2 regions of the Alkaliphilus metalliredigens QYMF genome follow, and region 1 is predicted to be linked to the other one. Evidence: riboswitches for the same ligand, from Rfam matches in the RefSeq annotation. Region 1 holds a riboswitch; the other holds the start of a gene.
What was found. A riboswitch is a leader RNA that binds a small molecule or an ion and turns the genes downstream of it on or off. The one in region 1 is predicted to bind cobalamin.
Positions count from the first base shown of each region.

Region 2: it holds a riboswitch for cobalamin, as region 1 does, so the genes downstream of both, AMET_RS02625 (hypothetical protein) here and hemA (glutamyl-tRNA reductase) in region 1, are expected to answer to the same signal.

Region 1 is NC_009633.1:77,594-81,998, reverse strand. It holds gene hemC (hydroxymethylbilane synthase) at 1-367, opposite strand, end outside; gene AMET_RS00375 (precorrin-2 dehydrogenase/sirohydrochlorin ferrochelatase family protein) at 300-1,028, opposite strand; gene hemA (glutamyl-tRNA reductase) at 1,041-2,315, opposite strand; cobalamin riboswitch at 2,579-2,760, opposite strand; gene AMET_RS00365 (O-acetylhomoserine aminocarboxypropyltransferase/cysteine synthase family protein) at 2,881-4,116, opposite strand; gene cysK (cysteine synthase A) at 4,228-4,405, opposite strand, start outside.
Region 2 is NC_009633.1:544,453-548,857, reverse strand. It holds gene AMET_RS02640 (energy-coupling factor ABC transporter ATP-binding protein) at 1-239, opposite strand, end outside; gene AMET_RS02635 (energy-coupling factor transporter transmembrane component T family protein) at 236-997, opposite strand; gene AMET_RS02630 (CbiM family transporter) at 1,026-1,697, opposite strand; gene AMET_RS02625 (hypothetical protein) at 1,719-2,222, opposite strand; cobalamin riboswitch at 2,446-2,627, opposite strand; gene htpG (molecular chaperone HtpG) at 2,834-4,405, opposite strand, start outside.

The DNA.
Region 1 (4,405 bases):
TCACTGCGCCCTTGGGCAATTCCTCTAGGGATTTATTTTCCCTTGTGATCAACACATCTCGGGGATCCTCCCTCTTTGTAATGGCTCCTAACACCAGCTCCTCTGGGGTCTCACCAGGCATGTCCTTCATACTGTGAATGGCTAAATCGATTTTTTCTTCAGCTAGTGCCTTTTGAATTTCCTTTACAAAAAGTCCCTTACCGCCAATTTTATCTAATGTTTTATCCAGTATGCGGTCTCCTAATGTTGTGATCTTAATGATTTCATAGGTGTATTGAGGGAATTTTTCCTTTAGCATATTAATAATGATTTCTGCTTGAACTAGGGCCAGCTGACTGGCTCTTGATCCGATTTTTATTGTTCTCATTTTTGTCACAACCCTTTAATTGTTTTTTGAACGCTTCATAAAACTGCCAGGCTTCCCGCCATAGGATCTCCTTGCCTTTTTTTCCTAAATTCTCTACATCATGTTCATATATCAACTGCTGAAATAGTTGTTTTCGATCCTCAATTTCATTAATTTCATTTAATGCCTGGACCCGCATCTCACCTAATAGCTCTAGGACATCCTCATAATGCTGCCCAAACCGTTTTTCTAGCTCTTCTCTGATTTTACGTGAGAGCATAGGGCTTTTTCCATCACTGGCAATAGCTACTGTCAATGGGCCCCGCCGGACAATAGCAGGCACAGTAAAATCACAAAGCCTTGGTACATCAACAACGTTCATCAGAATATTTTCCCTAGATGCCTCTTCATGACAGGCTTGACTTACCTGTAGATCGTCTGTGGCAACATAAACCAAATAGCTTCCCCTTAAATCCCCTGTCTCATAGTGCTTTTGATGATGAAGGAGTTGACCCTGTCGAACCATTTCCTGCAAGGCATCTGTCAAAGTAGGACTCATGACAGTCACCACTGCACCGTGCTCTAATAATGATTTGACCTTCCGCTCTGCCACTCTGCCTCCCCCAACTACTGTACATTTTTTTTCCTCAATATTTAACATAATCGGATAGTATTTTGTCATTGTTACATCCTCCTATTTACCACAGCCGGCATCTAACCCCAGGAACTCATCTACGAAGGCGGCAAATGCCTCTCCATTTCCCCTTATTCCTGCATCCTTAAGTTGTAGAATAGGGGTTTTCCACATCTTTTTGACCAAGCTCTTCACCACAACTTCAATGACTTGACGATCTTCTTCCGCCATATGATCTAACCTTTTAAAAAGCTTTTCTAGCTCTTGATCCGTTAGGGTCTCGCTATATGCTTTGATGGCCTGGATCCTAGGATAAATAGGTAGGCATTGATACCATCCTTCATACTTCTCAATGGCTTCATTAATTGACTGCTTGATTATTTCGATACAATCCATTCGATAAGCAAGGTTTTCATTGGCAATTTCCTTTAAATCATCAATATGAAAAAGCTCAATTCCTTCTATCTCTTTTACAGCGGGATCGATGTCTCTAGGCAATGCAATATCAATCATACACATGGGCCGATGCTTCTGATATATTTTTTCCATATCCTCCTTATAAAAGATGAAATGAGGTGCCCCTGTTGCACTGATGACAGCATCTACTCCATTAAGCATTTCATACTTTTGATCATAGGAAAGATAATGTATCTGGGGATGCTTTTCAATTAATTCCTGTACACTTTCCTTTGTTCGGTTACAAATGTATAGCCTCTTGATCCCCTTACAGAGTAGGTTTTCAATAGCGATTCTACTCATCTTTCCAAAACCAACCACCAACACAGTTTTACCAACTAAACCCTTGAGGTGATTCTCCATTTGCTTCACGGCAATGGAACTGATGGACAGGGCATTTTCTGAAATTGCGGTTTCAGTTTTTACTTCCTTTGCTGTGGTGACTGCTTCTAGAAAGAGCTTGTTTAAAATCTTCCCCGTTGCAGCAAAGTCCAATGCCTCAGCATGAGCTTCCTTCACCTGCCCTAAAATCTGATCCTCTCCTATGACAAGAGAATCTACACCAACACAGACATGATATAGGTATTGGACTGCCTCTCTCCCTTTTTCAAAGTGATTGCATCCTTCTAATGCGGTTTCCTTAAGCTGAAAAAAATCAGTATAAAAACGCTTAAACCAACGTCTTGCAATTGATGTATCTTGAACAACCGCAAAAACCTCACTGCGGTTACAGGTGGAGAGAATCACAGCCTCATGGATGAATGGACTCTCCTTCAATAATGAGTAGGCCTCCTGTTTCTTTGATTGGGAAAAGGCCACCTTTTCCCGAAGGTCAATTGTCGCTTTTTTATGTGTAATGCCAAATACAATAATTTTCATCGGATAACCATCCTTTTTCATTAATGCTATTTATTATTAATATCATGTTTTCCAGTATCGGTCTGTTTTCGTAGGTTCTTAACACTTTTATAGAAAATATCATCCTTTCGTCAGTATAATCATAGACCCCATGCTTTTATACGCCTTGAATAGGTTTCTGCAATTTAGAGCAGTAGAAAATAAACAAAAAACCCCAGTCAATGACGGGGGTTGGTTTGAAATTAAAGTTAAAATTGCTCACTTCAATATACCTTCCCTCCGAAGGCTGATTCTTACTTTAGGCTGGTCTCCTGACTTGTGCTTCACCTTACTATCGACGCCTTCCCAGATTGATCTAGTGGCTTTTGTCGAGTTCATCTGCACTTACAGTAGCGGGGGCTGCAGTGGGTTTTCACCACTTTCCCAATTAAGTTTCATATGAAACACCTAACGTATTCTATGTACTTTAAAACCATCTTATCAGAAGGGTTGTAATATTTCAATAAAATTTCTGTATCTTCTTTTTTTAATTTGAGCATCATATCAAACTACACTATCTGACTTTATAATTTCCATAATGATCTTCTTAGAGACCGCCTAAAGCATTTTCCAAATCTTCTATGATATCTTCCATATCTTCTAAGCCCACCGATACTCTTATTAGATCCTCATATACACCCATTTGTTCCTTTTCTTCCGGTGTGTTACCATTGCAGATCGTCGAGGCTGGATGTAGCGCTAAGGTTTTTGTATCACCAATGTTGGTTACATTGGAAATAAGCTTTAAGCTGTCAATTAATTGGAATGCCTTTTCTTTACTACCAACCCTAAGAGTCAATATCCCCCCAGCCTCTTTAGCATAGTATTTTTGTGTTAAGGGATAATATTCGGAGGTTTCTAAACCTGGATAATTCGTATGCAGTACCTTTGGGTTTTCTTGAAGATACTTTGCAAGCTGATAGGCATTATGGCAATGCCTCTTCATTCTAAGACTTAGTGTTTCAATCCCTGTAAGATTCAAAAAACTATTCATGGGAGACATAACGGCCCCTAAATCTTTCCCTAATTCATTTCTTAATTTTGCACTGAAGGCAAATTGTCTGTATCGCTTTGTGTAATGCTTGAAGTTTTCATACCTTTCACTATTAAATTTAGTACTTCCTCCATCAATAATCATACCACCTATTGAATTGGCACTGCCATTAACATATTTAGAAACAGAATGAATTACGACATCAGCGCCATATTCTAAAGGCCTGATTAAATAAGGAGTTGTCACAGTGGAGTCCACCATGAAAACCACTCCTTTTATTTTGCAAATAGTAGAAACTACTTCTATGTCTAAGACATCCAGCTTAGGATTTCCTATAGTTTCAGCAAATACAATCTTTGTCTTAGGTGTAATATGCTCCGTTAAACTCTCTTCATTTAGCTCATCAACAAACTTGACTTCTATATTTAACTGTTTTAAATTTTTAAAGAAATTATAGGTACCACCAAATACGCCTGAGGAAGCGATGATTTCATCTCCAGGAGTGAGTATATTCATCACTGCTAGGTATATAGCTGACATCCCAGAAGCAGTAGCTATGGCAGAAACCCCTCCTTCTACCGCTACCATTCTTTTTTCTAATGCTTCTATACTCGGGTTTGAAATTCTAGTGTAGACATGTCCAATATCTCTACCCGAGAAAATATTTTCTAAATCCTTTGCTTTATTATAGGCATACGCATTTGAAAAATAAATAGGCACATTCGTAGCTCCTACTTTCTTTTCTTTGCTTACTCCATTACCATGAATTAATTTTGTATTTAAACCCATTACATCCCCCCTAGTCTCTCCTTCAATACATTGGTAAAACTCTCACTATGTGGATAGATGCCCTAAGAACAGATGCCCCAAATCTTTGATTTGGGACTATCAGGTCTCATCTTATTCAAACAAAGCTGTTGAAATATATCTTTCACCAGTATCAGGTGCAATTGTTAATACTTTTTTTCCTTTACCTAGTTTTTGAGCAACTTTTATAGCTGCAAACACTGCCGCTCCAGAGGAAATACCAACCATTAATCCCTCTTGCTTAGCAAGTTGTCTAGCTGTCTCAAGGGCT
Region 2 (4,405 bases), 470 kb from region 1:
ACTGCTTTTCTGATTTCTCTAATGTTTTTTTTGTTTATTACATTTCCCATAATTTTTATGGACCCTTCCTGGGGAATAATCAGTCCATTTAAATGATGTAGCAAAGTAGATTTCCCACTACCATTGGCACCCAAAAAAGCAATTTTTTTCTGTTTCTCTATGGTAAGAGATATATTATCTATGGCCAGGGTCCCATCAGGATAATTATAACGCAACCCCTCGATCATAATTGCCTTCATACGAACCACCACTTTTCAATGATATTAAGTGATATGATCACACCCACAAATAAAAATGACTTTATGATATCCCACCTTGTAATAGACTGGGGCTTTGAACTAGATATTCTACCTGAAAATCCCCGGGCAATCATTGCTCTATAAAGCTTTTCAGATCTATCAATTGATTTAATGAGTATCCCTCCCATAACCTCTCCATAGGTTTTAAACGTACGTTTCCTAAATGAAGTATTGAATAGCCTAGAAACCAATGCACTTTGGGTGTTTTTTAAGGTATCCCATAAAACAAAAGTATACCGCCATGACAAAAAAAGAATCGAAATAAAGAAGGGCGGCAGATGCATATGGGACAAAGCATTTAAAAATTGTTGTAGCGGTTGACTTAAAATCATAATAAACATAAGTAAAGAAACAGATAATGCTTTCAAAGTTAATATCAAAGGAAAAACAAACCGATCATTGGTGACTGGAAATCCAGGACCAATGATCAGGGGCACACTCATTAAAGCCAGAAAAGGCAGTAGTAACACCAGCTTAGAGAGTATATACTTGATTGAAAATCCCATGGAGATTACAATGAGCAACAGTAGAGAAAAGGAGAAAATCAGGAGTGATAACTTATCCAAACCAATTAAACCAAATGCTGTCATAAAGCAAGTCATTATTTTGGTCCTAGTCTCCCAGTTTCTCCCCCAAGATATTAATTTTTCGTGACCATTATGATAGTCTGTTCTCTTTGTCGGTTTAGTGGATACCATAAAAGACTCCTTTGTACATCTAATTTATTTAAGATGTTGTTTCTAAAATATGAGGACGAATCCGGTATATAAATGAAATAATAAATCCAGTAAGAATTGCCTCCATTGCAATTAATGGAAGATAGCCTACTGCCAAGACATTAACAACAGAAAAAAAACCTTCACTATACCGACTATCTGTCATAAAAAGAACCAATATCAGTAAGGAAACACAGGTGAAAACAGCAAATCCCCCTATAAAACCAGCCCATATGGCAGGTGATTTTTTGTTACATGTTAATTTCGAATATAGTTTGTAGGAAGCCAAAGCTGGTAAAGCAACAAGCAATGTATTGACTCCCAAAGTGGTAAGTCCTCCATGCTGAAAAATGATGGCCTGTAGCAGTAATCCAATAAAAATAGCAATAGGACTACGCCTACCCAGCATAATACCCAGCAACCCTGCTAATAAAGGATGTACACTACTTGGTCCTATAGGAATACTTATTAATGCAAAGGTAAAGAAAGCCGCCGTCATCAAACTGATTTTAGGTATTTCTTCTTCTTTTATCCCTTTAATCGCATAAATCATAACTCCCCCGGCTGCGATTGAAGTCGTTACAGCCATAGGAAGATTCAAAACACCATCTGACAAATGCACTTGAATCACCTCCAGTTCAAATATACCTTTTAAAATCACCTTGGATGCCCGGGCAAGCATCCAAAGTACAAAATAACATCCTTAATGCTGATGATCACCCTCATATTCAACCATATCTTTTGCCATAAGTTCATTTCCACTGGAATCTAGTACTTGTAAGTCAAATTCTTCTGGAAAATGTTCTACAAATAAAAAGTATTCTCCTGACTTCTCCATATCAATGGTAAAATTGCTTGTATCAGGATTTAAAATCAAGTTATAGCCATATTCATCTTTTGCAACAAAATGAGAATCCGCTGCAATGTCTTCCATGTCAGCCTCCATGATATGAATGGCATGGTGTTCTATGTCTGTTATACCACTCTCTTTTGAGATAAAGGCTATCATACAGCTCTCATCTCCTTCATTTTTGTTGAACTTCAAAGTATAAGTATCTTCTTCAAAGGTATAAACACCGCTCCATTCATAAGGAATTTCGTGTCCATCATCCTCAGCAGTATTCACCTCCTCCTCATTACTTCCACAAGCCACCAAAACTAACATTAATAACGCAACACCAAATAAAATACTTAGTTTTTTCTTCACAACACATCTACTCCTTTTGTGATAATATATTGTGAATATTGTGTAACTGGACATTTTTATAAATAAAAGCCCACACTTACTATGTATGTGCAGGCAATAAAAGGCTATATACTTTGTCTCTATACTGTACATTTAGGAAGAAGAATATAAATCATAGAGAGCAATTCCTAGATATAAAAGCATAAAATCAAAAGCCTCCAAACCCATGCACCGTGGGTTTGAAAAACGTCAAATTAAACAAGTAGGTATCCTGGCTTAGGTTCATCATCTTTTTACACCTTCCCAGATATTATCCAGTGGTATACTTAATAAAAAGACTCCCCATTACAGTGGCGGGACCGCGTTGGATTTTCACCAAACTTCCCATTTCATTTTTAAATGAAAGCTTGTCTAACACAATATTCAATTCGACTTAAGTATAACATTGGAAAAATAATAAATCAACTGTTTTAGCCATGGGACAGAAAATAACTGGTCAAAGATGATGAGGCTATTTTGTGTCAGACAAGGTGACAGCTTCCGCCCATAGCAAACCCTCTGAATACCAATCATTCTCCAGAGGGTTTCTACTCACTATTTACATGTCTTGTTCTTAGCTTAAGAAACTTTAACTATGACATTAACTTACATATATCGTTTGTAAATTCTACAGGATCGTTAATTGTCAGTCCTTCAATCAGCAATGCTTGATTGTATAGTACATTTGTATAGATCTTTAGCTTTTCCTGATCATTGTCAAAGGCTTCCTTTAGGGTTTTAAATACATCATGATTGATGTTAATCTCTAAAACTCTTTCGGCCTTTATTTCTTGATTATTTGGCATTGCACTTAATATTTTTTCCATCTCGATGGTCACATCCCCATCGGTTGCAAGACATACTGGATGGTTTTTTAATCTCTTAGAGGGTCTAACATCCTTGACTTTCTGAGATAATGCTTCTTTCATAAATGCGAACACTTCTTTACTACCTTGTGTTTGCTCTTCTTGCTCCTCTTTTTCATCCTTCTCTTCAATCCCTAAGTCTCCACTAGATACAGACTTAAATTCTTTCTCTTTATAATCTACCAGCACGCGAATAGCAAATTCATCTACGTCATCAGCAAAGTATAAAATTTCGTAGCCCTGCTCTGCCAAGAGCTCTGTTTGAGGCATTTTATCAATTTTTTCAATAGAATCTCCCGAAGCATAGTAAATGTACTTTTGGTCCTCCTTCATTCTACCTACATACTCATCTAAAGTGACCATTTTCTTTTCCTTGGAAGAGTAAAATAGTAACAAGTCCTTCAGTGTTTCTTTATTTTGTCCAAAATCACTGTAAACCCCATATTTGATCTGTCTACCAAAGCTATCGTAGAATTCTTCATAACGTTCTCTCTCATTTTTCAGCAGTAATTCTAATTCACTTTTAATTTTTTCTTTAATTTTTTTAGCAATGATTTTCAGCTGACGATCATGTTGAAGCATTTCCCTTGAAATGTTCAGTGATAGGTCCTCAGAGTCAACCATTCCCTTTACAAAGCTGAAATAATCAGGAAGCAAGTCTGAGCACTTGTTCATGATGAGTACCCCACTGGAATAGAGCTCTAATCCCTTTTCATATTCCTTTGTGTAGAAATCATAGGGTATTTTTTCAGGTATAAACAAAATTGCATTGTACCTGACTGCTCCGTCTGCACTAATATGGATATGCTTTAGTGGCTTATCAAAACCGTAGTGCTTTTCAGAATAAAAAAGATCATAATCTTCCTTTGTTAGCTCATTTTTATTTCTTCGCCACATTGGCACCATGCTGTTGACAACTTGCTCTTCTACTATTTCTTCATATTCACCTTCTGCCCCTTCTTTGGGCTTGCTTGTCTCAATATCCATCTTAATTGGGTATCTGATAAAGTCTGAATATTTCTTGATGATGGTTTTTAACCGATACGCCTCTAGGTAATCCTCATATTTTTCATCTTCTGTATTTTCTTTGAGTTTTAGGATGATTTCTGTTCCAACACTTTCTTTTTCATAGGGCTCAATTGTATATCCCTCTGCACCTATTGATTCCCATTTATACCCTTGGTCACTTCCTAATGCTTTACTAATCACCGTCACTGAATCCGCAACCATGAATGCAGAGTAAAAACCTACCCCAAACTGTCCAATGATATCAAAGCCATCCTTTATTTCATTCTCTTT